DNA from 2 places in the Celerinatantimonas marina genome. Region 2 is predicted to be linked to the other one. Evidence: riboswitches for the same ligand, from Rfam matches in the RefSeq annotation. Region 2 holds a riboswitch; the other holds the start of a gene.
What was found. Region 2 has a riboswitch for thiamine pyrophosphate ahead of ABUE20_RS18305 (DMT family transporter). Riboswitches for the same ligand answer to the same signal wherever they lie in the genome.

Region 1: another riboswitch for thiamine pyrophosphate. It lies ahead of thiC (phosphomethylpyrimidine synthase ThiC); the one in region 2 lies ahead of ABUE20_RS18305 (DMT family transporter).

The regions. Positions count from the first base shown of each region.
Region 1 is NZ_JBFNXK010000008.1:166,757-182,100, forward strand. Features, by position in the region: gene ABUE20_RS11035 (mannitol dehydrogenase family protein) at 1-1,326, shown strand, start outside; gene ABUE20_RS11040 (AEC family transporter) at 1,414-2,346, opposite strand; gene ABUE20_RS11045 (NUDIX hydrolase) at 2,426-2,941, opposite strand; gene ABUE20_RS11050 (NADPH-dependent F420 reductase) at 3,188-3,940, shown strand; gene ABUE20_RS11055 (YbaK/EbsC family protein) at 4,074-4,550, opposite strand; gene ABUE20_RS11060 (fused MFS/spermidine synthase) at 4,778-5,392, shown strand; gene ABUE20_RS11065 (spermidine synthase) at 5,382-6,281, shown strand; gene ABUE20_RS11070 (iron-containing alcohol dehydrogenase) at 6,332-7,498, opposite strand; gene ABUE20_RS11075 (HesA/MoeB/ThiF family protein) at 7,999-8,766, opposite strand; gene thiE (thiamine phosphate synthase) at 8,770-10,299, opposite strand; gene thiC (phosphomethylpyrimidine synthase ThiC) at 10,286-12,205, opposite strand; TPP riboswitch at 12,312-12,426, opposite strand; gene ABUE20_RS11090 (ABC transporter substrate-binding protein) at 12,683-13,699, shown strand; gene ABUE20_RS11095 (GTP-binding protein) at 13,702-14,388, shown strand; gene ABUE20_RS11100 (ATP-binding cassette domain-containing protein) at 14,385-15,344, shown strand, end outside.
Region 2 is NZ_JBFNXK010000023.1:6,347-21,690, reverse strand. Features, by position in the region: gene malT (HTH-type transcriptional regulator MalT) at 1-2,389, shown strand, start outside; gene ABUE20_RS18315 (endonuclease domain-containing protein) at 2,741-3,094, shown strand; gene ABUE20_RS18310 (hypothetical protein) at 3,523-3,948, shown strand; TPP riboswitch at 4,181-4,270, shown strand; gene ABUE20_RS18305 (DMT family transporter) at 4,317-5,303, shown strand; gene ABUE20_RS18300 (SMP-30/gluconolactonase/LRE family protein) at 5,379-6,443, opposite strand; gene ABUE20_RS18295 (hypothetical protein) at 7,072-7,398, shown strand; gene ABUE20_RS18290 (LysR substrate-binding domain-containing protein) at 7,442-8,416, opposite strand; gene ABUE20_RS18285 (6-phospho-beta-glucosidase) at 8,515-9,840, shown strand; gene ABUE20_RS18280 (hypothetical protein) at 9,899-10,318, opposite strand; gene ABUE20_RS18275 (hypothetical protein) at 10,392-10,565, shown strand; gene ABUE20_RS18270 (lipoprotein) at 10,993-11,328, shown strand; gene ABUE20_RS18265 (glutathione S-transferase family protein) at 11,562-12,206, shown strand; gene ABUE20_RS18260 (hypothetical protein) at 12,659-12,880, shown strand; gene cyaB (class IV adenylate cyclase) at 13,237-13,803, shown strand; gene ABUE20_RS18250 (DUF4260 domain-containing protein) at 13,895-14,275, shown strand; gene ABUE20_RS18245 (hypothetical protein) at 14,727-15,344, shown strand, end outside.

The DNA of each region.
Region 1 (15,344 bases), on a different contig from region 2:
ATGTTGAGTCAACAATCGTCTGACTGGGGGATCTGTGAAGTCAATCTGATGGGCTCAGAACAACTTATTCAGAACTTACGCCATCAGGATCACTGCTATCACGTTTTAGAAAAAGGCCCTCAGGCCCAAACCTGTAAGACGATTGGCTCCGTTATTGAATCCCTTCATCCGGCATTTGACGGCCATCAGGCCATTATTGCCAAACTGGCTGAACCCCAAGTGGCCATCGTTTCCATGACCATTACGGAAAAAGGTTATTGCATCGCTCCGGCCACAGGGAAACTCGATACAAACCATCCCTTAATTGCCCATGATTTAGCACATCCGGACGAACCTCAATCTGCAATCGGTTATATCGTCGCTGGACTCAGAGCTCGCCAACAAGCAGGACTCGATGGATTCACCGTACTCTCTTGCGATAATGTGCAAGGGAACGGACATATCGTACAACAAGCCGTGCTCGATTATACGCAAAAAGTCTATCCCGAACTGCTAGAATGGCTGAAACAACACGTCACCTTCCCCTGTACGATGGTAGACCGTATCGTTCCAGCCATGACCGATGAATCATTAGCTGAAATCACAGCGATTATTGGTCAAGCCGATCCCTGTGCCATCGCTTGTGAACCGTTTCGGCAATGGGTCATTGAAGATAATTTCATCAAAGGTCATCCTGATTGGGATTTAGCCGGGGCTGAGTTTGTAGATGATGTTGTTCCCTATGAAGCCATGAAATTACGAATGCTCAATGGTAGCCACTCGTTTCTGGCTTATCTCGGCTATCTGGCCGGTTATCCTTATATTTCAGAAGCCATTGCCAATCCGGATTTTGAACGCTGTATCCGTCAGCTGATGCTCAAAGAACAGGTTCCCACATTATCAATGCCCGATGACACCGATCTGGAAGCCTATGCTCAGGAGTTACTGGATCGCTTTGCCAACCCATCCATTCAGCACAAAACCTGGCAGATTGCTACCGACGGGAGCCAAAAATTACCGCCTCGTTTTTTAAATTCAATCCAATTCCATCTGGCCCACCACAGTGATTGTCGGCTACTCACTTTAGCAGTCGCTGGTTGGATGCGTTATGTTGGCGGAATCGATGAATCCGGTCAGCCTATCGATATTCGCGATCCATTGGCCGATCGCTATCGCGAAATTGTTGCATCGACAGATGATGATGAAAACCGAGTACTGGCACTGCTTGCTATTGATTCAATTTTTGGTCAGCAACTACCGACCCAGAAAACCTTTGTAGAATCAGTGATCAGTTGCTATATGATGTTGAAAAACGACGGGGTAAAAGAAACCATTAAATGTTATTAGCCATGCAGCTCCGATTATCCGGCAGCCGTTAATCTCACGACTCACAGGTTATGTGGATATTCACATAACCTGTCATACCGCATCAGCCTATCCCGCCAACACAGTTCCCGGCAATTGATGTAGCGCCCACAACCAAAAGGGCCAAGCCAATAGACTCAGCAAACAACTGAGTAAGATCGCCGAACTCACCATTTCCGGATCACGGCCACTACTGCGGATCACCATATAAGCATTGATCCCAACCGGACAACTCGCCATCACCACCAGCACTGAAGAGACCCCGACCGGCAGATGAAACAGATAATGGCTCACCAACATCACCATCAACGGTAAAACAATCAGTTTACATCCCACAATCACCAGCACCTGTCGTTTCGCCTTGCGTAAAGAGATCCCCGCGAGTGACGACCCGAGAACCAGTAATGCACAAGGTAACGCCGCTCTCGCTCCCATTGACAGCGTATCGGTCACCACCTGTGGCAGAGGGATCTGCAGTAAGTTCAACACCAATCCCGCAATCAAACTCGCAACGATCGGGTTTTTCAGCGTTTTTAATAACGCATCGGCAATATCTTGGTGCTCCCCCTGCCCCCAGGAATCGGTCAAAAAATACATCGAAAAAAGTACCAGACTATGAAATGCAATAATCGGAAACGAATATTGCAGGGCGCTTTCACCAAAAATATGCACCACAACAGGAATACCGATGTATACCAGATTTGAAAACGAGCCGGCGAAACTTAATTCGGCACGAGCCGAGTTCTGACGTAAAAAGAAAAAACTCCCCCAAAACAACGCCCCCAACGGAATATAAAAAGATAACAACAACCCCCAGGCATGCGTCTTGGGAAGTCCGTGACTGTATATCCCCGTGAATAAAACACAAGGGAGCAAAATTTTAGCCGTAAGCTGCGTCACGCCCTGCTGCCAGCCCGGGGCTAACAACCAGCCACTTTTGGTAAGCCACCATCCCACTAAGGCAAGGCAAAATAACGGCAATACCAACAGAACAATATACATAAAAGGAGACCATCCTTGTTTGTGCACAGAAAAGGAAACGCGGAATTCCCGATGCAACGATCATGCTCAGCATAACGCGTTAAATCAAATCTCTTAATTGTGCCTGATAAAATGCCGTGATCGTTTTAGTATCATTGATCTCGCCACTGATAATCTGCTGCTTCATGGTTTCAGGGTGAAGAGATAACATCTCGATAATTTCATCTTCATCCTGATGTTTCGGAACTGACGACAGTTCACGCGCGACAAAGACATGTTGCACCTCATTGCAGAATCCCGGAGCAGGAAGCAATGTCCCCAAAAATTGCCACTGCTGGGCTTTTAACCCCACCTCTTCCGCTAATTCCCGTTGAGCACACAGCAGTGGATCTTCACCCTCTTCCATCGTTCCCGCCGGAAATTCAAGCAACCACTGCGATACGGCTGCTCGATATTGCCGTTCTAAAACCAGATCGCCTTGCGCATCGATCGGCACAATCACCACCGCCCCTGGGTGCTTTAACCAAGTCACATCACGTTCCACCCCATCAGGATGTCGCTGTTTTTGCTTAAGTACCTCAAAACGATGCCAACCAAACAGTTTTTCAATTGCCATGAGAACCTCTCACCTTTTTTATCAATATATATCTTACTATAATGACCTTGTTCTACAGATGCGACCGCTCGAGGCTATCGCATCCAAGCGACCTCTATATACGATCCACAGCCATTCAAACAATCAATTTTTAATTATGCATCAACTACATAGCCGTTACTAAAAATTTCATATAATCACACCGCGATGAACTTAAGTCGCTATGTTAGGATAAAAAAAGCATTTATTCAGGTTTAAGGAATGGACGTGAAACATTTATTTAAATGGCTCGCTGGAGTCTCATTATTACTGACATGGCTCATCACACAGAATGCAGTGGCTGCCCAAAACGACCATGATATAGCCGCGCAGGTGGCCTCCGGCAAAATACAGTTAGCCGTGATCGGTGCCGGAAGCCTTGGCAGCTCTGTCGGTTCTGCTTGGGTACGAGCTGGCTATAAAGTGATGTTTTCAACCCGGCATCCGGACGAACTACACGCGCTGACGCAAAAACTAGGGCCAAACGCCCTCATTGGAACACCTGAACAAGCCGCGTCATTTGGGCAAATTGTCTTGCTGGCCGTACCTTATAAAGCCATCCCGCAAGTGTCTCATGATTATGCCACCCAGCTGAAAGGAAAAATTATGCTGGATGCCACCAACTCCTGGTGGTCCGGCCGCTATGCCATTGTCAAAGAGGCCCTCAAAGATGGCGATGGCGTCGTGAATCAGCGATATTTTAAAGGCGTTCGACTCGTCCGGGCTTTCAGTGCCGTTGATGCCACGGTCATTGCCGCCTCTTCCGAAGGCAAACGCCCACCGGCTGGAGTTCCTCTCGCCAGTAATGATCCACAAGCCATGCAAATTGCGGCCGAATTAGTCAAAGCGGCAGGCTGTGTCCCAGTGATTGTCGGTGATTTACAAGCGGGTCGCAGTTTTGAACATAAACATAAAGGCTTTCGGGCCAATACCACCCCTGAAAAATTACGGAAAATTCTCAAGCTCCCAGCGAATCATTGATCTCGATAGCTCAGCGATGCACTCGCTGAGCTTTTATTGAGCCACAGTTTCGATTTATTTCAAAAGAATAGAACCGTTTAGCGCGGCGCCCAATAGCCATGGACATTGTCATTCCACAAGATGCGAAGGTTTGTTATGCCAATTCCGGTATTTGCCCAACATCCACCCATTGAGCCTGACAAATGTCAGCTAACCGCTGCGGCGTAATCCGAACTCCCGAATTACGACTGCCCCCGGCCGGTAGAATTTCAAAATGAGCTTGCAGACTCTGGTCGCAAAATACCTGCACCCCGGATTTAGCCGCAAAGGGACAGACGCCCCCCGGAACGAAGCCGGTCAACGGTTCAACCTCTTCAGCTTTAAGCATTCGGGGTTTAACGCCAAAACGCTGTTTAAATTTACTATTATGCAATCGACTATCCCCGGCCATAACCAACAGGATCACCGCCTCCCCGACTTTCAATGATAACGTCTTGGCAATTTGTCCGGGGGTCACGCCAAAAGCATTCGCCGCTTCAGCAACGGTCGCCGTGGATTGGCTCAACTCAGAAACCGCTAAATCAGGAGCATGTTGGGCAAGAAATGATTGAACACGTTCACTACTGGTCATCCGACTGTCCTTGGTTAATCTCATCAGGTGCGATTGCCGGCTAAAATCAGGAATAGTTGAACTCGTTCCTCCTGCAATCGCGTAATTTTCCACTATAAAAGAGAAACTCAAGTGTTCGCAAGTTTCAGTGACTCTATTGCACATCTAGAAATAAATTTATCAACATCAGGGCTTGCCAAACCATCCCGTAATCCTGATTATTTAATTTTGTATCGTGTGGACCCATTATGAATCCATTTGTATTTACACTGACTTTTGTCAGTGGCTTTAGCATTATGGCGGTGGAGCTTCTGGGTGGCCGACTCTTGGCCCCCTATTTTGGTAGCAGCGTCTATGTTTGGGGCAGCATCATCACCATTTTTATGATCGCGCTATCGGCCGGTTATCTACTTGGAGGACACTGGTCCATGCATCATCCATCCCTGCGTAAATTTAGTTTCTGTTATCTGGCCGGGGCCCTCACACTGCTCCCGTTGGTGCTTTTGGGGGACCCCATCATGAATCAGGTATTCTTATATATTCATGATCCTCGCTATGGTTCGCTGCTCGCGGCATTGCTGCTATTTTTCCTACCCACGCTGATTCTGGGAATGATTGCCCCCTATTCCGTGCGCCTGCTGGTCACCGATTCCGAATCCAGTGGGAAAACAGCGGGAAAACTCTACTTCATTTCAACCCTCGGCAGTGCTCTGGGCACGCTGGCGACCTCGTTTTATCTGGTGTTATGGTTTGATATCAATACCATTCTATTCACTCTTATTGGGATCTTATGCTTGGCTGGGGTCATAGCCTATACCTTCCCCATGCGGCACAAATTATTCAGGGAAAATTATGAAGCCTAAACTGTTCCTAAAAACCACGATGCTGGCTATTTTTGCCTCAATCCTCAGTAGCAACGCCCAAAGCAAGGTCATTCATCATGAGCGTTCCCTGTATCGGGATCTGACCGTAACCGAACAACATGGCCTACGTTGCCTACAATTTAATGCCGTACGCGGTGACCACATCCAAACCTGTCAGTATCTTGATGCAGACGATCCTCGACTGGTCTTTCACTATACCCGAATGAGTTTAGCGGGATTATTGCTGGATCCTCAGCCACGACGGATCCTGATTGTCGGCCTGGGAGGCGGCTCACTTCCCACCGTACTTCATCAGTTGTATCCAAAGGCCAGCATAGATATCGTCGAACTGGATCCAGCGGTCGTCAAAGTGGCTCATGACTATTTTCATTTTACCGAAAGCGATAAAATGACCGTGCACGTCGCTGACGCCCGTGTTTTTATCAAACGAGCAGGCCTTGCCGGAAACCATTACGATTTCATTCTTCTGGATGCTTTCAATGGTGATTACATTCCTGAACATTTAATGACGAAAGAGTTTTTAGAAGAGACCCGACAATTAATGAGTCCCGATGGGATCGTCGTCGCCAATACCTTCTCGACCAGTAAACTCTATGCTTACGAGTCAGTCACTTATCGACAAGTTTTCGGCACTTTCTACAACTTTAAAATCCCCTCGCAATCGGGCAATCGAATCATTATCGCGAGTAAGCAGCCCTTATTGGATCAAAAGGCCTTAAAGGCCCGAGCCGAAACACTGGAAAAACCACTGGCAACTTATGGTGTATCGATTAAACGTTTTCCACATTACCTCTCAACCAAGGCTGACTGGAAAACAGACGTTCCGCCATTAACCGACCAATATTCCCCGGCGAATTTGCTACGTTAGACAAAAACGGCGACCCGAAGGTCGCCGCAGTCATCCGTATTCACACAAGCTTAGAAGCAAGCTTCCAGGATCTGCTCGATATCTTCTTGCGTCACCGTTTGATAGCTATTGCCCAAAATGAGGGTCGATGCTGCAATTTTAGGTAACATCTCACGAGTCGCGCCCAGTTCCCGCAACGAAGTAACGATGCCACACTCTTTAGCAAATGCTTCCAGGGCATCGATACCTTCCAGCGCGATCACATCTTTGGTTTTGCCTTCCGCTGAAATGCCCCAAACCTGCGTTGCGAAACGAACAAATTTATCCACACCACCGCTATAAATATGCCGATAGTAAGGCATTGAGATCGCCGCCAACCCCATTCCATGAGAACAATCGGTATAGGCGCCCAGTTGATGTTCGATCATATGCACCTGCCAATCCTGAGATTTAGACAGCCCGGTCATGGTGTTCAGGGCGAGTGTCGCATTCCACATCAGGTTACTACGCGCTTCGTAATCCTGAGGATTTTTTAGTGCAACCCGCAAATTATCAATCGATGATTTCAGCAAGCTTTCAATCACATAATCGGTCGTGTTCGCCCCTTCATCTGAAAAATACTGTTCCATCAGGTGTGACATCGTATCGAAGACCCCACTAACCATCTGATATTCCGACACAGAGAAGGTATATTCCGGATTCAAGATCGAGAATTTAGGATTCACAAATGGTGGAAAAATACGCCCGGCTTTATTTTTGCTCGCTTCGTGAGTAATCACCGAACCACCGTTCATTTCAGAACCGGTTCCCACCATCGTCAAGATCGAAGCCACTGGAACAACTTCATTATCGACATCCTGAAACTCCACCCAATATTTCTGAAAGGGATCATCTTTACAATAAGCCGAAACAGAGATCCCTTTCGCACAATCGATCACCGAACCACCGCCCACCGCTAGGATCAGGCTCACGTGATGATCACGAACCAGTTTCGAACCTTCCATCAGTTTGTCATAAGTTGGATTAGGCATTACTCCTGAGAGTTCAACTACTTTTTTACCGGCTTCTTTCAAAATAGTGGTCACTTGATCATACAGGCCATTTTTCTTAATGGCGTTGCGACCGTAAACCAACATCACGGTTTCACCGTAATTTTTCAGTTCATCCGACAGTTTTGACAAGGAGTCTTTGCCGAAATGAATCGTAGTCGGGTTATAGTATGAGAAATCAAGTTGCATAATAAACTTCCTTCTTGGACGTGATACTCTCAATATAGATGTATCCGCGCTCCCCATCATGCGGGTTGCTCATAGCCAGCTAGGCCAATATTCCGTTTAGGGATAACACTCTAAATTAAGAGTTTCCTCATCGTTTCCATACTCGGACGATAAGGCGTATAGAATAATAGGATCTCGTTCGCCGATGTATCGACCAATGGACCAAGTTGAATCGTTTGCCCCGTGTCCGACACTGCGCCCAAACACGGGGAACCAGCATTTTTTAGATTGACGACTGCACGTAAAAGATGCTCGTTACGAAGTGTTGATATTGTAACGTCAGCAAGTCGAATATAAATATACGATGCGCTATCATTATTGCCTAATCGTATAAATGATTATACTGTTAGGCAATCTTTCTATGTTTAGTCGGGTGGGAGAAATCATCCGAAGGTCAAATTCAAATACGCTGATTAATGGCAAACTGCGCCAATAAAACCCTATCAGCTAGACAAACGCCATCAACGTGAAGTTTCACTACAACACGAACAAGTAGCCAAGCGATGCATTTGCAAATGAAACCACTCCCCGCTGATACCATCAAAGCTACTAAAACGGCCGACTTGGTCACTTGGGATCCCAACAATCAACTTAATGGCTTCTAACGCTTGCGAGCAGCCAATCAGCCCAACCATCGGCCCTAAAACGCCCGCCGTGGAACAATTTAATACCGCATCCGAAGCCTGAGGGAACAAACAGCGATAACAAGCACTATCTTCCTGACGATAATCAAACACCATCAACTGCCCATCTAGTCCGACAGCAGCCCCACTCACTAAAGGTACTCGAGCCTTTAAACAAGCATCGCTTACCGCGTAGCGGGTATCGATATTATCACTACAGTCCAAAACGACATCCGCTTGCATCACTTCCATTTCCAGGACCTGTTGGCTCAATCGCCTTTGCACCGGCCTAACCTGAACCCATGAGTTCAAATCATGCAGCCGAGCCTTAGCCGCCATCACTTTAGGTTCACCCAGCTGGGATTCGCCATAAATAATCTGTCGCTGTAAATTAGATTCACTCACCACATCATCATCAGCGATCACCAGCCGACCGATCCCGGCCGCGGCCAAGTACAAGCTTACCGGAGATCCCAGTCCTCCCATGCCGACAATCAACACCGAAGCCTGACGCAAACGCAATTGCCCCGCCTCGCCCACTTTACCCAGCAGTAAGTGGCGACTGTAGCGTTTGAGTTCCGCATCACTCAGTTGATTATCGGCCATCGATTATTCTCCTATTATTTGCATCAATTCTCTAACAACTTGCTCTGGGTGATCACTGGCCGTAATCGCACTGACAATCGCCAAACTATCAGCCCCAGCCTCCAACACCGACTCCGCATTGCTCCGATTAATCCCCCCAATCGCCACAATAGGACAACCAGAGCCCACCAGCGCACAATAGCGGGCTAACCGAGATAATCCTAAAGGTTGGGTCGCCATCGCTTTGGTCTGGGTCGCAAAGACATGTCCCATCGCAACATAGCTAGGAGACAGTTGCAATGCTCGCATCAGCTCATAGTAACCATGGGTACTAATCCCCAATCGCAGCCCCGCCTGAGCAATGGCTTCAATATCGACTCGACCAGCTTCAATATCATTCTGACCCAGATGAACCCCATAGGCACCATACTGAATCGCCAACTGCCAATAATCATTGATAAACAGCTGCGCCTGATACTGTTGGCTTAATGCCACACTACGTGCAATCTGTACCGACAATTGGGGATCTTGTGGGTCTTTAATTCGCAGCTGGATCGTTTTAACTCCGGCTTTCAGCAATCGTTCAATCCAATCCACACTATCCACGACCGGATATAATCCTAGCGGTTGTCGGCAACGAGCCAATGGAACGGTCGAGGCTTCAGGCCAGTAATGCGTCAGTCCCAAAGCCGCACCAACAAGACTTTGTCCCGATTCAACTCGAGGATAATCATCTCGCGCTACCGGCCATCCCACATGGGCCACGGCTCCGGGCAGCGACTGCTGAGCGCGGGCCTGACGTAAACCCGCCGTCACATAAGCCTTGCCCAAGGTAATGGCGTCCACCAACGATTCCCCCCGCGCCAACATAGCCGCAATAGCGGAGGATAAACTGCAACCGGTCCCGTGGCTATGCGCCGTATCAATTCGCTCGCAGCTTATCGCCCTGACAGAAGTTGGCGTGCAGATCAAATCGCAGCACAGAGCACTCTCCAGAGGACTATGTCCGCCTTTGGCTAATACCGCACAACCACATTCCTGAACCAACGCCATGGCTGCCTGACGCACGGTCGCCGGAGAATTTAATTCCCGGCCTGTTAAGGTTGCTAGCTCACTCGCATTGGGAGTCACTAAATCGGCCTGTGCAAATAACAGCTTAAACTCATCCAACCGTTCTATTTCTGCCAACGTATAGCCACTACTGGTAACTAATACCGGATCAATCACGATTTTAACCAAAGGATAATGCTGACGAAATGACGCTAAAAAGCGAGTGAGCAGCCGCACTTGTTCAGCATTGGCGATCATACCGATTTTAATCGCCCGAGGAGGTAACGGTGCCAGCGCTTCCAACTGCAATGCCAGAAAATCGTTCGAGCACGCTTCAACCCCCAACAATCGCTGGCTATTTTGAGCCGTCAACGCGGTAATGACGACCGAAGGAGTCACGTCCAGATCATGCATCGTCAACAGATCGGCCACAATACCAGCCCCCCCACTGCTATCTTGTGCGGCAATAATCCAAGTGGGAGATTGATTTTCAGAGTCTTTCATCAGTATCAGCTCCTGCTACGCTATGATAAAGTTCATCACCTCCGGCTTTAAATTTTTCCGCCATCTGAGAAAGCCCCTCTTCAACCCGAACCTCAATAGCATCGCCTTGAGCCCGCGCTTGAGCATAATCTCGAACCTCTTGGGAGATTTTCATCGAACAGAATTTAGGCCCACACATCGAACAAAAATGCGCCACTTTGGCTGATTGCTGAGGAAGTGTTGCATCGTGATAAGCCCGGGCGGTATCCGGATCCAGAGCCAGATTGAACTGATCTTCCCAACGAAACTCAAAACGAGCCTTACTCATCGCGTTATCCCGCACCTGAGCCCCGGGATGTCCTTTAGCCAGATCGGCGGCATGCGCAGCAATTTTATAGGTGATCAAGCCTTGTTTAACATCCTCTTTATTTGGTAAGCCAAGATGCTCCTTCGGCGTGACATAACACAACATGGCACAGCCATACCAACCGATCATCGCCGCACCAATTCCCGATGAAAAGTGATCATACCCCGGCGAGATATCCGTCACTAACGGCCCTAAGGTATAAAAAGGGGCTTCATCACATAGCGCTAACTGCCGATCCATATTTTCCCGGATCCGTTGCATCGGAATATGCCCCGGTCCTTCAATGATGACCTGCACCTCATGCTGCCAGGCGATCTGGGTGAGTTCCCCCAAAGTTTCCAGCTCAGCAAACTGCGCCGCATCGTTGGCATCGGCAATCGAGCCCGGACGCAGCCCATCCCCAAGACTCAGGCTCACATCATACTGCTGACAGATCTCGCAGATTTCTGCAAAATGGGTGTACAGAAAGCTTTCCTGATGATGGGCCAAACACCATTTCGCCATAATCGAGCCGCCCCGGGACACAATCCCGGTCAGACGATTGGCGGTCAGTGGCACATGATGCAATCGAAGCCCGGCATGGATGGTAAAGTAATCCACCCCTTGTTCAGCCTGCTCAATGAGCGTATCCCGAAACATCTCCCAATTCAGGCGCTCAGCAATACCATTGACCTTTTCCAGCGCCTGATAAATCGGCACGGTTCCAATCGGAACCGGAGAGTTGCGAATGATCCACTCCCGCATCTCATGAATATTGCGCCCGGTTGACAGATCCATTACCGTATCCGCACCCCAGCGAGTCGCCCAAACCAATTTTTCGATTTCTTCTTCCATCGATGAACTCATCGCTGAATTGCCGATATTGGCATTCACCTTCACCAAAAAATTTCGACCGATAATCATCGGTTCAGCTTCCGGATGATTGATATTGGCCGGGATAATCGCGCGTCCCCGGGCAACTTCGGATCGCACGAATTCCGCACTAATTTGAGCCGGAATCGCCGCGCCGAAAGATTCTCCAGCATGTTGGTGATCCAATACTTCATCACGCAGCTGCGCACGAGCCCCATTCTCTCGGATGGCAATATATTCCATTTCCGGGGTAATGATCCCAGCCCGGGCATAATGAAGCTGAGTTACAATTTGCCCGGCTTTCGCCCGCCGCGGTAGCGGCTGAGTCGGAAACCGAAGTTCAAAATCGTCATCGCGAGATAAACGCTCCTTGGCATAATCCGAGCTAAACTGAGTGAGTTGTTGAGTATCATCACGCTGTTCGATCCATGACTGCCGGATCTTGTGAAGCCCCTGACGAATATCAATCGTCGCATTTAAATCACTGTAACTACCTGAATTATCATACAGATAAACCGGCTCATTGGGCTGCCAACGCGGAGATTTGGCGCTGCCTAACTGGGTTGGTGTTAACGTAACTTTTCGCATCGCCACCTGAATATCGGGCCTGGAACCGGGCAGATAAACTTTTTCAGAATTGGGATACGTCTGAGCCTTGAGTTCGTGGATCAACGATCCTGTGCTATTTTTGGATGGTGTTTTTTGCATGACATCGCCTCAAATCATAAATATGGAGGCTTGTCGGGAGTATCAACAGGGGGGAATCAGCATCGGAAAATTTCAAAATCCAAGTCATGGATCATCGTTTATCACCGCTGTTTTCTCACTTGTTCCCTTCGCAGGCATTATCCTGATCAGGTGATACGGATCTTATGGGCTCAATGAACGAGCGTCACAATCTCAGCCTTTCGGCACTCCGACAAGTTGCCGATCAGTATAAATTTTTAAGACTAAAACACAAGGGCCCATCAAAGTGCCCCATGCCTGACTTTGTCGGGAACCCCACAATCAACCGAACAATTCACGATGTGAGGATTATTTCAGTTCGAGATTAGTACACAATAATTAATTGTTTTTATTGAAATTTATTTAAATTACAAAAAACTCATTACTCTGGTATACAACTTGCTCAAGGGATCAGATTGACTTCTTTTTCACTTTGCGTCAGCTCAGAGAGGCATAGCTATGACCGATACTGCGACCGCTATTCCAGAAACCGAAATGGGAACTCCGATTTTTCAGCCCGGAGCGCTGAATATCGTGATGTCTGTTCCCTGTCCCATCAAAGTTAAATTTAAAATGGTCCTTGAAACGTTTATCAACGATTATAATGCCAGCCACGACATGCCGATCTACTGCCCATCCATCATGGATGGGATCCCACATGGTCTAGAGGGGATCCTTCGAGAAGTTTCTGATGCAGAAATGTTACCGGACTTGTGGCTCAGTACCAGTATGCGAACCGCACTTTCGCAACCGTTTCGTTCTCGATTTGTGGATACCGGTCTGCTTCAGGGGATCAATGATGATGTAAGTCAGTTTCCCTCTCGTTTTAAAGAGGCGGCAACGCAATACAATCTTGGTTTTTTTGCCTTTGGGAACTGGTCATTATTATGTGATCTCAGCGTGAAAACCGCCCCCCCCTATCCCCAGACTTGGGAAGATTTACTCGATCCAATCTATCAAGGACAAATTGCTATTCACGGCTGTCACGGTGAAGTCGGAGGTATGACACTGCTACAAATCCTACACCAACGCTATGGGGATGAACGAATTTGCCAACTGGCTCAAAACATCGGAGGAGTCCGACATTTTTCGAAACTCATCAAAGCCGTTGACTCCAACGATAAAGAACGGGTGGCCTATAACATTCTGCCCAATGCCATCATCAATCAACTCCCATCCCGAAAACGAGCCGCCATTATTGAACTGAAAGATGGTCCACTACTCACCCCGATGACGCTGTTTGCCAAACGAGACAAACTCAAACAGTTACAACCTATTATCGATTTTCTGAAAGGACCGGACATGACACCCGTGTTTAGCCTTGGCGGTTTTATCAAACCCGAGTTGATGGACTGGTCCAAACCCTATCTCTTCCCGGACTGGGATATCCTGCTTCAGACCGATCACGCCAAACAATCTGAACACTTAAACACGACCTTTATCGACGCGCTCGCGCCCGGACTCATGACGGTATAATTATGAAACTTATTACAGTCTCAGGCCCTCCATCTTCGGGGAAAACTTCCGTACTCACGCATGTCATTACCGAAATGCGTCAAACCCAGCAGATGGGCGTTGTCAAATTCGATTGCTTGTCAACAGAAGATGATCAGCGCTACCAAGCTCTCGATGTCCCCGTCAAAGTCGGATTATCAGGCAATCTTTGTCCCGATCATTACTTTGTAAGCAACATTGAAGATTGTTTACAGTGGGGAATTGAGCAAAAATTCACCACCCTGTTTACGGAAAGTGCTGGATTATGTAACCGTTGTTCCCCTCACATCCGAGGCGTTTTAGCCGTATGCGTCATCGACAATCTGATGGGCTTAAAAACACCAAAGAAAATCGGTCCGATGCTACGACTGGCGGATATCGTAGTGATTACCAAAGGGGATATTGTATCTCAGGCCGAACGCGAAGTGTTCGCCTATCAGGTTCGCCGGGCTAATAGTAAGGCCCGGATTCTACAAGTGAATGGGATCACCGGTCAGGGAGCATTTGAACTGGCTCGGCTATTAGCGCAAGCTGATGAAACGGTCACGGTGACTGGAGGGAAGTTACGATTCGCCATGCCAGCCGCGCTATGCTCCTATTGTCTGGGCGAAACCCGTATTGGCGATGAATTCCAGCTCGGCAACATCAAAAAGATTAAGGCTAGCTCATGAATCAACAAACGCCTTCGTGGGAACATACCCCCCTCATCACATTATTCAGTCACTTTCCGGTCGCAGCCGAGGAATTTACCCGACTGCAACTCCCCAATTATTTGGCCCGACAAACACTGAATGAATATATCCAACACTTGGATGAAAACGAATTGGAAGAACTCGGATATGCACGGGAACAATTACTGGAACACTTTTTAACCCTATTACAGGAACAACAAGGAGTGTTGCAGCCGACCGTCTATTCCATTCAGTCACTCACCCTATTGCCAGGCCATAACAAAAGTGGTGAAGCCGAGCCCATCACGCTAACCCTGCGCCCAGGTTCCATTACTAGTATTGTCGGCCCCACGGGCTCAGGGAAAAGCCGACTTCTGGCTGACATCGAATGGCTGGCACAAAAAGATACCCCAACCGGACGAACGATTCTCATCGATGACAAACTCCCTGATCCGGAACACCGATTTTCACTGGAGCATAAATTGGTTGCCCAGCTTTCACAAAATATGAATTTTGTGATGGATACCTCCGTGGCCGATTTTATCCAACTGCATGCACAGAGTCGGCATCAGGATAATCCACAGATCGTTCAGACAATTCTGGATCAGGCCAACCAACTAGCCGGAGAACCCTTCGCTGCCAACACCCCGATCACCGGATTATCCGGCGGACAATCCCGAGCGCTAATGATCGCAGACACTGCTTTTTTAAGTGCATCACCAGTCGTTTTAATCGATGAAGTCGAAAATGCCGGCATTGATCGTAAAAAAGCGCTACAGCTTTTAATTCGCAATGAAAAAATAGTCTTGATTGCAACGCATGATCCACTACTGGCACTGATGGCTGAGCAACGATTAGTCATTCGCAATGGAGGAATCGCCGAGTGTCGCACCACCAGCGATATTGAACGCGAACAACTCCACAAACTCGAAATCATGGATGCCAAAGTTCAATCA
Region 2 (15,344 bases):
GTTGTTGGTCGAACTGTCGCAGTGGCCGGAACATCTGTATCTGGTGTTGGATGATTATCATCAGATCACCAGCAACGAGATCCATGATGCAATGCGCTTTTTTATTCGTAATCAGCCGGATAATGTCACATTGGTGATTTTATCTCGAATGATCCCAACCTTGGGCATTGCCCGGTTACGGATCCGAGAACGATTACTTGAAATCGATAGTCAGCAACTGGCTTTTACCCACGATGAAGCACAGCAGTTTTTTGAATGTCGGTTGCCGACTCCGGTCGCTAAAGAGCAGAGTGATAAGCTCTGCGATGAAGTGGCCGGCTGGGTTACCGCCTTTCAGTTGTTGGTCATTTCCTCCGGGATCGATGCGCATCCCCCTTTAAGTGGGCAGGGATTAGCAGGGATTAGTGCCTCGCATCTGAATGAATATCTGGTAGAAGAGGTGATCAATCGTACTCAGCCGCAGACTCGGGAATTTTTGTTGCGCTGCGGGCTACTGCGTTCCATGTGTCATCAGTTGATCGAAGCGGTGACCGGGTATCCGAACAGTCAGCAGTGGCTCGAAGAGATTGAGCGTCAGGGTCTGTTTGTTCAGCGGTTAGATGATGCCGGGCAGTGGTTCTGTTTTCACCCGTTATTTGCCAGCTTTTTGCGCCAGCGCTGCGCCTTGGAAATGGCGGAACAGTTGCCGGCAATCCATCAGGCCGCGGCACAGGGCTGGTTGGATCTGGGGTATCCCAATGAAGCGATTCAACATGCACTGTCTAGCGATAACAGCGATTTATTGATTACGATTTTAAGCGATTATGGCTGGACGCTGTTTAATCACAGTGAATTGGCGCTATTGAATAAATGTTTAGCGTCGTTTAGCAGCGAACAATTGGTGGCGTATCCCAAACTCTTGTTGCTACGAGCTTGGCTGGCTCAGAGTCAGCACCGGATCAGTGAAGCCGAATTGTTATTGGTCGATGCCGAAACATTGCTACAAGAGCACCATATTGAGATCAATCGAGAATTAAATGCCGAGTTTCAGGCGCTACGGGCTCAAGTGGCTATCAATAACGGGCAGTTAGAAGCGGCGGAGAGTTATGCCCGGCATTCGCTTGATGAATTGCCTGCCCATAATTTCTATGCGCGCATTGTCGCAACTTCAGTGATCGGTGAAGTGCTGCACTGCCGGGCACAGTTGGAGCAGGGGCTCAAAGTGATGCAGCAGTGTGAGCTGATGGCGATTGAACATGGCGTGTTTCATTATGCGTTGTGGTCATTGCTGCAACAGAGTGAAATTTTAATTGCACAGGGGCTGTTGCAGGCGGCTTACGAAGTGCAGGTACGCGCGTTTCAGCTGGTTGAAACGGAGCATCTGCAACAGCTTCCGATGCATGAATTTTTATTGCGATTGCGCTCGCAGTTACTCTGGTCCTGGGGTCGGCTGGATGAGTCGGAACAAGCCGCTCGCAAGGGGTTGGATGTTATCGCACATTATCCGGCTCGCCAGCAGTTGCAGTGTCTGGCCATGTTAGCTAAGTGTGATTTAGTCCGCGGGAATCTGGATAATGCCCGGGTACATCTGAGCCGTTGTGAGAATTTGCTCAGCGGCGGTTACAATCATATCGACTGGATCATCAATGTCGATAAACCGCGGGTGATTTATTGGCAGATGACGGGCGATCGTAATGCTGCATTACAATGGCTGGCCACCACGATGCAACCAGATGGGGCTGAAAATCATTTTCTGCAGGGACAGTGGCGTAATATCGCCAGAGCACAAATTATCGTCGGCCAGTATCAGGAGGCGGAAAAAACGCTGACGATGTTGAACAAGAATGCTGAGCAGTTGGGGTTGGTGAGCGATTTAAATCGGAACTATCTGATCCTGAATAGTTTGTATTGGCACAGCGATCAGCCGGTTCTCGCACAAAAAGCATTGATTGAAGCTTTGCGACTGGCCTCTCGGACTGGATTTATCAGCCATTTTGTCATCGAAGGTGAAATTTTGGCGCAGCAGTTACGGCAATTGCTGCAATTGGATGTATTAGGTGAGCTGGAAACTCAACGGGCTCATTCGGTATTGAGGCAGATCGATCAGCACGATAAGCATAAAGTCGCCCATTTTGATGAGCAGTTTGTGGAGCAATTATTACAGCGTCCGGATGTACCGGAGCTGGTTCGAGTGAGCCCGTTGACGACCCGCGAATGGCAAGTCCTCGGGTTGATTTATTCTGGGTTTAGCAATGAGCAGATCGCAACCGAACTGGATGTGGCCGCGACAACGATTAAGACGCATATTCGTAATTTGTATCAAAAATTGGGGATTAGTCATCGCCGGGAAGCTATTGCTCAGGCTCAACAATTTTTACAGATGATGGGGTATGCTTCAGAATCGGAATAAGTTTAGTGGATCACGTATAACCCCCACCTGACCTCCCCCTTATCAAGGGGGAGGAAATTACCGAGTTCCCCTTTCTCAAGGATGGAAATTACTGAATTCCCCTTATCAAGGGGATGGAAATGACCGAGTTCCTCTTCTCAGGGGGGATGGAAATTATCGAATTCCTTTTTATCAAGGGGAGAAAATCATTGTCCCCTCCCTTTTGAAGGGGAGGGCTAGGGTGGGGTTGGTTTTTCAGTCACTTCGATCAATTTAATAATAAAAATATCAATTATAGATGTTCCATCTATTGACAACTGCGGAGCCATAGAGAGGTAATACCTCATTATTCCATGTAATCGCATGATTCATATGAACGATATTTTTAACTCCAAAGCTAATAAAAAACGACGACAGGAATTACGGGGCCATATGCCTGAACCAGAACAGCGATTATGGCATCGAATTCGCGGTCAACAGTTGGGTGTGAAATTTCGACGTCAGCATGGTATTGGAAATTACATCGTTGATTTTTACTGTCCGAAGCTTGCGTTGGTGATAGAACTAGATGGTGATAGTCACTATGTGAAAAATGCACAGCATTATGATCAGCTGCGTGATGATTTTATGGATTCCTTGGGATTAAAAATCTTACGGTTTACCAATCAACAAATCATGGATGAGTTGGATATGGTGTTACAGGTGATTTGGAATGCGGTGCATTGATAGGATGGGGGGATCGCATCAATTAACCCCCTCCCGACCTCTCCCTTAATAAAAAGGGCGGCGTTAGAGATTTTCCCTTGGATAAAAGTACTTCTCTTGTAATTCCCTCCCCTTTTTAAGGGGAGGGTTAGGGTGGGGTTGTCGAACGACTCCTTGATGATTATTTGGATAAATGAACGGATTACTTATTGAAAATAGAATGAATATTGTCGCCATAAATTTGAAGGCTGGGCGTCTGTATTTTTTGTTGAATTAATATCGCACCACTCTTTATAAAAATCAGATTAAATATCCGAGTCAAAAAATAAAAGGGAGATCAATAGGCGCGATAGTTTAAATCGGTGGGGGCCTGACAAATCTCATTTGCGGGACTTAATCGTTCATTATATAGTCAATATAGGATGGATAATGGCCGAGTGAGGGAACGTATGTGGGGTCCTAAATCACAGCAAGAACGGGAAGATGACGAAGTAAAATTGGGCATTTGGCTAGGGGAGCATGAAAGCTATCATGTTCGTTATAAAGCCAAGCAACTAGGTTATGAGTTGGATGATCCGAGCCATCGGAAACGCGATCAGGACTCGACACCGGCGACCCCGGATGTGGTAGACCGGGTATTCGATAAGATCCCGGTGAAAGTTTATGTGATTCTGGCGTTGATTTGTGGGGTTGGGCTGGGATTTATCGGTTCGGATAGAGGCCGAAATCCAGAGGGTTTCTTTTTGGGAATGGGGATCGGTGCTGCTATTGGAGCTGCAATTTTGCCACTTTTGCGGGCGCTGTTGCAGTGGTTAATAATCCTGATCCCGGTTGCCATTGTGGTGGGAATTGTATTGGCCATGATTGCGCATTAGTGGCGGGTTGGTGCTGTTTGTTCATGATGTCCCGAAGCGGTACGGATGACCGTTTCGGGTTTTTCGAAAAGGATATTCAGTGTGTTTAAATCCATCCTGAACTAAGGCCCGGTTTGCTTCATTCATCAATCATCCTCGATCGCATCTTATTCAAAATGCGTTTTATTTGAACAAAATTCAACCATGAAAGCTTAACAGCCCCTAGCCACTGGCCATCGGGCTGTGTACAATCAATGTCGACTCGGGGTGCCGTAAGGCTGAGAAAATACCCGCATCACCTGATATGGATCATGCCATCGTAGGGAAGTCATCTCACCTATCACGCATTTTTTGTGGGGATGTGGCTTCCTGTAACTTAAGGAAAAAACATGCACCACTTTGTAAATCGACGTTCTGGACTTCCTCACCCTTATTTTATGTTGCTGATGGCACCGGTCATTTGGTCCAGTAGTAATGTGATCGGCAAGCTGTCGGTTGGCCTGTTGAGTTCTTATCAATTGACTTTTTATCGTTGGTTGGTCGCGACTGTCGTGTTGGGACTGATGTTCTGGCGTCGGATCCGGGCCGACGGGTCACAACTACTGGCTCATAAATGGTGGTTTTTGATCTGGGGGGGAAGCGCCTTTTGTGTCTTTAATCTGTTGCTCTATAGTGCATTTGCCTATGGTGCGCGGGCGGTTAATGTTGCGATTATTCACAGCCTGATCCCCGTGATGACACTCGTGCTGAGTGTGTTGTTGATGCGCCAGCGAGTGCATTATTTACAAGGTGTCGGTATTGGCTGTTCTTTGTTTGGGGTGTTGTGGTTACTTACCGATGGGGCTTTGGGAGCGTTGCTGAGTTGGCGGCCGACGCCGGCGGATAGTTTAATCCTGATCTCAGCTGTGATCTATGCTGCATATTCGCTGGCGCTGCGTCGGGCTCCATCATCAGTACACTGGAGTAGCCAGATGTGGGCGATGTGTCTGGCGGCATTATTGGTCGCCACCCCATTTTGGTTGTTTGATTCGTTGCGTGGCTCGCAATGGCACTGGTTAGAGCCGGAGCATCCATCTTCGCTGCAAATCACTCGAGCACTTGCCATTATTGTTTATGTTGGGATCTTTATCGCAATTATTTCAAAGTTGTTCTATATGGAAGGCGTGATTGCATTAGGGGGAAATCGGGCGGCATTAGTGATGAATTTATTGCCGTTGTTTAGTACTGCGATGGCGTTAGCGGTGTTTGCAGATGAGCGGGCTGGATTCAGCTCAGTGTATTGGGTCGCATTGGGATGTGTGAGCCTTGGGATCGTTCTGTCGGAGTTTGGTGCGCGCCGAAGGGCCCGTCTGTGTGAACGTGTGATGGCCGAATAAATGAGATAAAGCCTGATGTTGAATCAGGCTTCATTTAGGTTTAGGGCAAAATCGTATGAAGAATCGGATCGCAGCTTAATGCAATCCAGCCACATTTAGGTGGATGGCATAGACTTTATCGGTTGCCGTGATAAATAGCGTTTGCCGGTCTTGACCACCAAAGGTGACATTGCCAACTTTTTCCGGGATCGACAGGGTTGCCAGATGCTGGCCTTCAGGTGAAAAGACCCAGACGCCACCTGGTCCAGCACTGAACAGATGATTGTCTTGATCGACGGCCATTCCATCGGGATTTCCACGCTGAGGATCATGGCTGGCATCATAGAACACCTGACCTTTGCCTAATGAACCATCAGCTTTTACCGGATAGCGCATCCAGATTTTTTGGGGTTCGGAATTGCTGACATAAAGGTATTTTTCATCGGCAGAAAAAGCGATGCCATTGGGCCGAGGTAAATCGGTCACCAGCTGTTGCAGAACCGGTTTTTTCGCTGAGCCGCCGGCATACTGGCTAGCTGCGATGATTCGGTAAACACCGTCAACCTTCAACTGTTTTTTCGGATCTTTATCGCTCTGGGTTTCCAGCCCGTATGGGGGATCCGTAAAGTACAACGAGCCATCATTTTTATATATGAGATCGTTCGGACTATTGAGCAATTTTCCTTGATAACGCATAGCGAGCGTTGTGATCCCATCACTGTAGTGTGAACCATTAAGGCGGAAGACCATGCGACGGGCGTGTCCGGCGATCGTTAACCGCCCTTCAGGATCGACGGCCATGCCGTTTGACCCCGGTTCGATGCCCGCAAAAGGTGCCGATCCCTGATATCCCGTTTTTTTAGCAAAAACATGCACACCAGAATCTGGAGTCCAACTATAGATAGTATTGTCTGGGATATCGGAGAACAGCAATTGGTTTTGATACCAAACCGGGCCCTCGACCCAGTGATAGCCTTGGGCCAGAATTTTTAGTGATGCTTGTTCCGGAATAATTTGTTCGGTTCCCGGAACGAATCGTTCGACATGTAAAGGAACTGTTGATGAAGTGGTTGTTGGGGCCGCCAGACTACTTGCGGCCGGGAAGAGTAGGGCGGCAGCGAGTAATGTTGTTTTTATATTTCGATGTTCAATCAGATCCATTGGATACTCCGGTGTTATTTTTCGTTTTGTTTTATAGAGTTATATACATGACAACCTATCGGTTTGATTTCGATGACCGATAATTGTTACCCGTAACTGTTACCGGTAACTTCGATATGAAAACTATCCCTGGGAATGATATTTCGCAACTGTATGATGCAAATTTGTTGTTATTTTGTGAGCTGAATCTGAAAACGACACTCGAAATGGAAAAAATAACGAGCGCTCAAAGAGGTGGCCGAAGATGCAATAACCGCATGACTTTTGGAGTGATAAACATCAAGTGTAGGGATTTTTAAGTGTCCATAAACGGCCCTCATTTATTGATAAATAACTTTGTAAAAAGTGTGATCCTATCCTATAACTCATAAGAGTTGTGGATCTTAAAGCGGTTATTTAGGGTTCCGTTTTGATACCTTTTTTAAAAAAGTAACTTAAATGCAAATAATGATAAAAATGATAACGCGTAGCAGCATCGCTTCTAATTGATCCCCGTGGACGGGGGGTAATGCTTCGAAGGTGGGGCGCGAGAAGTGATGGATAAAGACCTATTGAGATTGTTGTTGATCGAGAACCGTGGGCCACATGATGAGGCCTGAGACATTCAGTGGATAGAAGGAATAAATTAATGGCGATTACCAGTTATGAAATAGATAATTATCGTGTTTATCATTACAACCAAGACAATGGTTATCAACAAACAGCGGTTATTAATTGCTACTATGATAATGCATTTAAGGGGAGTCTCTATTTTTATCAGGAAGGCGCCTCGATCCCTGCTAGCTCAAAAACCAGTGCCGGATATTTGTATCTTCGTTTTAGCGGCAGTCAGTTGGGATCCATCTTAGACACGCTTCGGCAGGAAAAGCCGCTGTATATTGGATTTAATGATACGAATTTATGGGGCGGGTTATCTACTAGCAATGAACCGATTGGGGAAGAAGAAGGTGTATGAGCCATCCGCTCTGAAACAGGCGTTTGAGCGCCTGTTTTGAGCTTTAAGTCGGGGGTTGAGTCTTATCCTGTGACACAGATTCCAGTGTAATCTGTGTATTCAGCCATTGGATAAATGCCTGAATCTTAGGCCGACTGGCATAACTCATCGGAAAAATCAGATCGTATCCCAATTTGGCTTTAACTCGCTCAAATGGGGCTACTAAAGCCCCCTGACGCAGTCGATCTCTCACCAATAACGTGCGGGCCATGCTCATGCCCATTCCTGCTTCGGCGGCATCAATCGTCATATCACAGTGATTAATAATGTAGTGCTTGGCTAACACATCCACAGATTTAAGGGCTGGATTACTTTGGCGATCGAGCCATTCATTCCACTCTTCATCCGGACGGATAAATTCTAATGATTCGGTGTTATGGATAAATGTAGCCTCACGAAATTGTGATTCCCAGTGCTTGGGCAAGGTGTCGCTGCCAAACAGCTTTCGGAAATAATCTGGGCTGCATACCGGCGTGAGTGCTTCATCAAATAATCGCTGATGCACAAAATTGGGATGGCGACCATCACTGTAATAAATGGCAATATCAACCGGTTCTTGCTGGAAGTTTAGTGGGCTGCCTTTCATACGAATTTTCATATTCAGATTCGGATATTGTTCATGGAAATCCGTCAGTTTGGGGAGCAACCAGATCTTGGCGAAGGTCGGCGCCACGCCAATATATAATTCGCCGCTTAACTCATTGAATTTGATATCGTCGATCTCAGAAAAAATACGATTAAATGAAGGCGTTAATACATCCAGTAATCGCTGTCCTTCCACGGTGAGCGCTAGTTTTCGAGTCATGCGCACAAACAACGAAAATCCCAGTTGCTCCTCTAAGCATTTAATGCGCTGACTGACTGCGCCTTGGGTAATACACAGCGCTTCGGCCGCCTTGGTAAAACTCAAACTATTCGCGGCCAAGCAAAAAGTATGCATGTTAGCCAATAACTGTTGATGGTGAAGAGTCGGATCCATACATTAGTTCATCTAATTCATAGGCGGAAATATTTGGTTTGTCGAGCGTTACTCGCTGTTATTTAATCAGATGAGATTATCCATAACAAGGAAAACGTATGAAACAAGGTCTGAAAATAGCGATTATTGGCGCCGGGTCCAGCTATACGCCGGAACTGATTGAGGGGCTGATTAAACGCAAAGATGAACTGCCGATCCGGGAACTATGGTTGGTGGATATCGAAGAAGGTTGGGAAAAAGTCACCATTATTGCTGGATTGACCCGACGGATGCTGGAAAACAATCAATTGAGTCATATTCAGGTCCATGTCACTTTAAATCGGATGGAAGCTTTAACTGGGGCTGATTTTATTTGTTCCCAGTTCCGGGCCGGATGTTTAGAAGGGCGAATTCGCGATGAGCGGATCTCGCTAAAATACGGCATGATCGGTCAGGAAACCAACGGGCTCGGCGGCTTTGCCAATGCCAATCGAACGATTCCGATCGCATTAGAAATTTGTAAAGAGATTGAGCGTTACTGTCCAGATGCCTGGTTGCTGAACTTTACCAATCCGTCCGGGATGGTTACGGAAGCCATTTTGCGTTACTCCCATGTGAAAGCCATTGGGCTGTGTAACGTGCCGGTGATTTTACAAAAAGGGATTGCTAAATTGCTGAATGCCGATGAAACGAAGTTGATCGTGCAGGTTGCCGGGTTAAACCATTTGATTTGGGTTCGGAAAATTTTAGATGGCGGCGTCGATAAATTGCCGGAAGTTCTAGAGCAGGTGGTGGCGGGAAATGATCCGCTGGTGCCATCGAATATTCCCCCGTTTCGCTGGCCAGCTGATTTGATCCGCAGCCTTGGCATGATCCCGTGTCCATACCTTCGCTACTATTATATTTCGCAGGATATGATGGATCAGGAAGTCGCAGAAGCTAATCGTGAAGGGACCCGGGGTGAAGTGGTGAAAGCCATTGAAAAACGGCTGTTTGATATCTATCGGCGGCCGCAGCAACATGAAAAACCCAAAGAGCTGGAACAACGAGGCGGGCAGTATTACTCGGAAGCTGCCTGCGAACTGATGACCTCCATTTATAATGACAAACGCACCATCATGCATGTGAATACCCGTAATAACGGCACCATCAGCGGGCTACCAGATCATTGCACGGTTGAGGTTAGTTGTGTGATAACTAAATCCGGACCATTACCGTTGAATGTGGAGCCGTTTGAAGAAGATACACTGCGGTTGATCCAGCTGATGAAACAGTTTGAATCTCTCACGGTTGAAGCGGCTGTAACCGGCAATAAAGAGCTGGCACATCGGGCCTTGATCCTCAATCCGATTGTCAATACCGGCAGCATACTAAAGAGTGCTTTAGACGAAACGATTCGGGAAAATTTGGACTATATGCCGCAATACCGACATCTGTATCAGTAGCTGAAAACTCGGACAGCCACCGGACGACGGCTGTCTGAGTTTTGTCTGAGTACGTAGCTTAGCTTTTGACGATATCAATACTGCCAGTCACCGTATTGTAAGTGGTGGTGTAGGAGCCATCATCTTTAGGTTGGGTGATTACATCAACCCGAAATCCCTGATTAGCTAATAATCGTTTCAGTTCACTGTAGGCTGTGTTTAATTCCCAGCTGCTGGCGCAGCCGAACAGTTTGAGTTGTTTTTTTTCGCAGTGGGCAACTGCCAGCTGGCTTACTTTTTTGGCATCTTCATCATTGAAAAAATCATCAACAGCCTGTACCAAATGGATCCCCCAAAGCCCGCCATTGCGATTTTTATCGTATCCCACCAGCCCGATACATGAAGTAAAAGGAGAAAAATTCAAACGGTTGGACAGCGCCCATTCATTCTCTTTAATGGTGGATGTTTCAGGATGGGTATTTTGTGTGTAATTCATCATGGCCTTCATTCGCTATGTGTAGAGAAAACAGAGGATGTAGCCTAACGCCGAAATGGGGGAAAAACCCGGTACCGTGGCGGAACTAATCGGTGTATTTAGTGAACCCGTGCGAGGATTTAAGGCCGATGATGGCGATGGTAGATGTGGCAATATCGAACTGAATGAGAAACTGGAACGAGATGATAATTTGGGGGGCTGGCAAGGATGCAACGCGAGATTGCCAGTGCTCTCCATTTGGTTTTTTTAGGTTCGCAGTGTCGGTCGGTAATGAATATTCAGTGAATTGCTGGAGCAGAGACGCATAAAAGAGCTTTGTCGCCAATGGCTAGATGCATTTTTTGAATGCAGAAAATATAAACATGTCGTGTAGCCGATGGTGAGACAATGTGGTGTTAAAATAGTAGGAAGATGTTATATAGCTCATATTTTCAATGAGTTATCGAATCAACATTTATTTTTAATGATCGTATGATTTAGGATATCGAGAATGGATTGTGTACATTATAGAACAGCGATGTTGTAAGCTAGTCTATCATGGCAGGTGAAAGGCTATGATGGGGCCTGCTCGGATTCATGTTTTTGGCGTTAACCTCAATGATCGAGGATACCCTCAGCACCGGGGGGAGTATATAGCCGTATAGGATCGTTTACCCAAGGATGTAAGGAACTTTAAAATGAAAAAAATCATCGCATTATCATCTGTGATGGCTCTGACATTAACATTGTCAGCATGTGGCGGAGGCCCTTCGGGTGATGATATTGAAGCTGCGCTGAACCGGGTGATTAATCAACAAACATCCTCGAGTCTCGTGGGGATGATGGGATTATCTGTGAAGATCGATTCGGTTGATCATGTGGATTGTGATAAATCTGGGGATAATTATAAGTGTACTTATGATGTGACCAGTACGATCACGAGTGAACTGCTGCAACAGAAAACCCAAACGAAAACTGAAACGACTACATCGGTGTTTGCCAAACGCGATGAAGGTTGGGTGTTTGTGCATTAATCAATTTTTGTGAGTTATTTCCCTTCTTTTAGCCTATAGCAGCCCAGAGGCTGCTTTATTTGGCCACTTTCAGCTATCGATTGGATTTTCAGAATGCTTCTGGGTGTGAGGTCGGCTGCACATATCGCCGGATATCGGAAGAACTGGTGTTTTTTTAGGCTCTCTACTGCTGATATGAAGGTAAATCATATAAGATACAGGGATCTTAAAAGGCATTGGATTGGAGAGGCGTTATGAAGTTATACGGCCGAGCAACATCACTTAACGTGCAGAAAATTTTATGGTTTATCGAAGAGCTGGGTTTGGATTATGAGCATATTGAGTTAGGGGGTAAGTTTAAGGGGCTGGATACGGCAGAGTTTCATCAGTTAAATCCGATGGGAAAAGTACCGGTTTTAGTGGATGCCGGGCATGCCGTTTGGGAATCACACACTATTTTGCGCTATTTAGCGGCAACCTATGCGGCGAAGAGTCATTGGTACTCGCAAGATGCGTATGAGCGGTCGATTTATGAACGGTGGATGGATTGGGCACATTTGGAGTTTCAGTCAGCTTTTATCGGGATTTTTCAGAATTATTATCGGGTTCCACCGTCCCAACGAGAGGTAACACGAGTCCAGCGGGAACTCGACCAATGTCGCCACTGTTTAAATGCTTTGGAAGAAGCGCTGACAGACTCCGATTATATCGCCGGTTCCGTGATCACATTAGCCGATCTGTGTTGCGGGATTATTATTTATCGCCTGATTTCTCAGGGATTAACGATTGAGCTTCCATTGAACGTGGCTAATTGGTATGTCCAATTACAGCAGCGCCCCGGTTATCAAAAATGGGTGATGACTGATTTTAGTGAATTGCAAGGTCGAGATACACACTAACGAAGTCACTAGATATCAACGCTGAGTATGGCCTTGGGTTTTGATGCGCCATGCTCGAGTGCTATGGTTGAACGCTTTCTCATCAATACCCTTAAAGGTCCATCGGCCTCAAAATCACAGCGTTAACTTCACAAGCTGAGCTTCGATTTAACGCTGTGCGATTGAGGGCTGCGCGATGTTAAGGGGCAAGTTCTCTTATCGTTGGCTGCGAGACTCATTTTTATCGGTCTGGTTGGTTTAAGTAGGCTGCTTAATCAAATGCGGATGTTCACTCCATGATCCATCGAGATGTTAAACATCAGTTAGCGAAGATAACGCCGATTGTTGATGATACCCAAAATGGGAGTAGACTGAAAGGGAGTACAAATATTCATTAAACTATGCCCATGAGTCCGGAAGGCAGTAGCACAAAATCTGATATGCCGAAAAATGAATCATAAAAGGGAAATAATATGTTTAAAAAATTGTTCCAAAAATGGAAAGCTGATATGGATACCCCTGCCTCAGAAGTGGACTTGTTTAGAGGACTTAAAACGCAAGACCCTTATTCAATACAAAAACAGGCTGAAGACCATCAAGAAGCGATGGATCGGGCTCTTTATGGAGGGTTTACAACACCCCCTAACGGCAAGTTCGGCGTTCCTTGGGATGGTAGTATCGATATGAGTGAATAACCAGTTGATTTAAAAGTCGATCAACCCACTTGAAATAGGGAACCTATCCTTTTATTGACCCCATGGTTCATTGTGAAAAAATGAAATTAAGTCGTGTATTCATTTATAGTCTGTGCCTTGTCTGTGTGAGTCCGTTATCGCGCAGACAAAACAACAAATCAATCAAGATAAAGCAAAAGAGTACTATGTCTATCGACTGCAACAGACACAACCACAAGCCGCAGCGGTGCTCAAACTAACCGACATGGCCTTCCAGATAAAGTGCAAACATAGCTTGTCTATTGCCTCAGAAAAGCAAATAAAGTATGGGGATGAGTCATCCGGATCCCACGTTTTATTGAAAAGTTAGAGTTGTCATGAGTATTGAACATTTTAAAGGTAAATATGAAGTAGAGCTCAAGTATCGATTGCCATCTGAAGCTGCGTTTTTAGCACAGCTGCGCCAACTTCCTCATCAGGTCATGTTGGAAAATAATACTGAGTTTGACTGCTATTTTGATACATCTGAACGGCGGCTACAGCGCCAGCACAAAAGTGTGTGTATCCGGGAGATGGAACCGTCCGGCATTAAATTATGGATTGTGAAAGGCCCAGAACCCGATCGCTGTGAAGCGACCCGAATTACCAATGCCGAATCAGCCCGGAGTATGCTCGTGACTATGGGATATCAGCCGGTGTTGCGGATCGATAAAACGCGCAGTATTTACTTTATGGATGATTACCATATCACGCTGGATCATCTGCAAGGGATTGGTTTTTTTGCCGAGTTTGCCATTATGACTGATGATGAAGCCAAACTGCCCGTTTATCGGCAAGAATTGGAGGCTCTGTCGGCTCGCTTTGGGCTGGATGCTTCGCACCTTGAAAACAAATCCTACCGGGAAATGGTTGCAAACCTGCAAAACAGCAATCATTCATCTTGATTCGTATTCTCTTTGAAAAGCCGGTAATCTGAATAAAACAGCAGCCTTTTTAGCCGATGAACCATTGCTGTAAGGAATATGGAGATTCTATATGGGATATGTGGTGGGTCATGTGAAATGGACGTTGCGGGTTGAAAGCCTGTTGATCGTGTTACTGGCTTTATATTTCTATCATACCGGGGGATATAGCTGGAGTGTGTTTACACTCTTTTTTCTGGCCCCTGATTTATCTTTTTTGGGGTATCTGGCTGGGCCCAAAATAGGCGCTGTGTTGTATAACGGTGCGCACTCGCTGATTGGCGCTTTATGTGGTTTGGGGCTGGGGGAACTATTTAACTCCAAAGTATGTTTGATGGCCGGACTCATATGGATGGCGCATATCGGTTTTGATCGGGCATTAGGCTATGGTCTCAAGTATGGAAGCGGTTTTAGCAATACGCATTTGGGGAAGATAGGCAAGGCTTCAGATTGATGCCCCATTGCTGATGCGTTGCTGGCCCAAGATGAGTCTGGTCATTGGGAACGCCCCTAACGCACTTTGGGTCGGGCGGGGAATGACTGCTGAGAGTTTACTTGGGCCGACATTAGCATTAGCGTAATTTCTCTTTCTTGATCAAAAGCGAGATCGGCGGTGGACCGCTGTTCGCTTTATAGTGTCCAAATCTTTTATTTTTAGCCATGAATCATTTTATTTATAATCCATCTAATGTGGCTTCAATCGTGTTATAAAAATAAAGAATGATGGATTAAATAATGAGGGTAAATATAGTTATTTAGTATTAGTGACAAACCTAAATTTATTTAAAATAGGTTATAATTAAAATTATTTATAGCGCAGCTTGAAAATAATCAATTGAAATCCTAAGGTTTAATATTATATATCATTGCATTTAAGCTCGATGGATCATTTAACAGTGAATCAAATGACAGTCATATCGAAAGATATGGTTGATTGGTCTCGGATACCGGATGTCCAGATCTCACAACAGTTACTTAAAGGCTATTTCCCGCCACAACTTTTCCCCAGATTAAATCTGAATACGAAACAACGTTTGGCTCGTTGTTTTATAAACTGGAACCAACGTATGCCTGATATATGTGTTGCCCGGCAGGATTGGTGTTCGCTGCGGGATTCCTTATATGCAGTGGGTCGAGATTTACCACTATTAGTTTTGACTCAGATTTCCTACGGATATGGAATGGGGCATTCGCACATTGGGGTGCATCGTTTTCCTAAATTTGATTCAGAAGAGTGTCATACCTATATCTATCATGCGACGCCCGGATTAGCGTTGAAAGGCGGGCAGGCATCAGATTATAACCGGCTGGACCATATTTCCCGAAAACCGACGTTATATGCTTTTTGGGTTTTGAATTATGATTATTGCCAGCAAGGCGGGGAAGAATTACATCGGCGCTGGATGAATCATCGCTTTAGAACTTGCAACCAAGATCACTGTGATTGTGCGACGTTTGTCAATGATTTTACGCGCCATATGGCGAGTATTGGGACCGATTATAATAACCCTTTCAACTATACG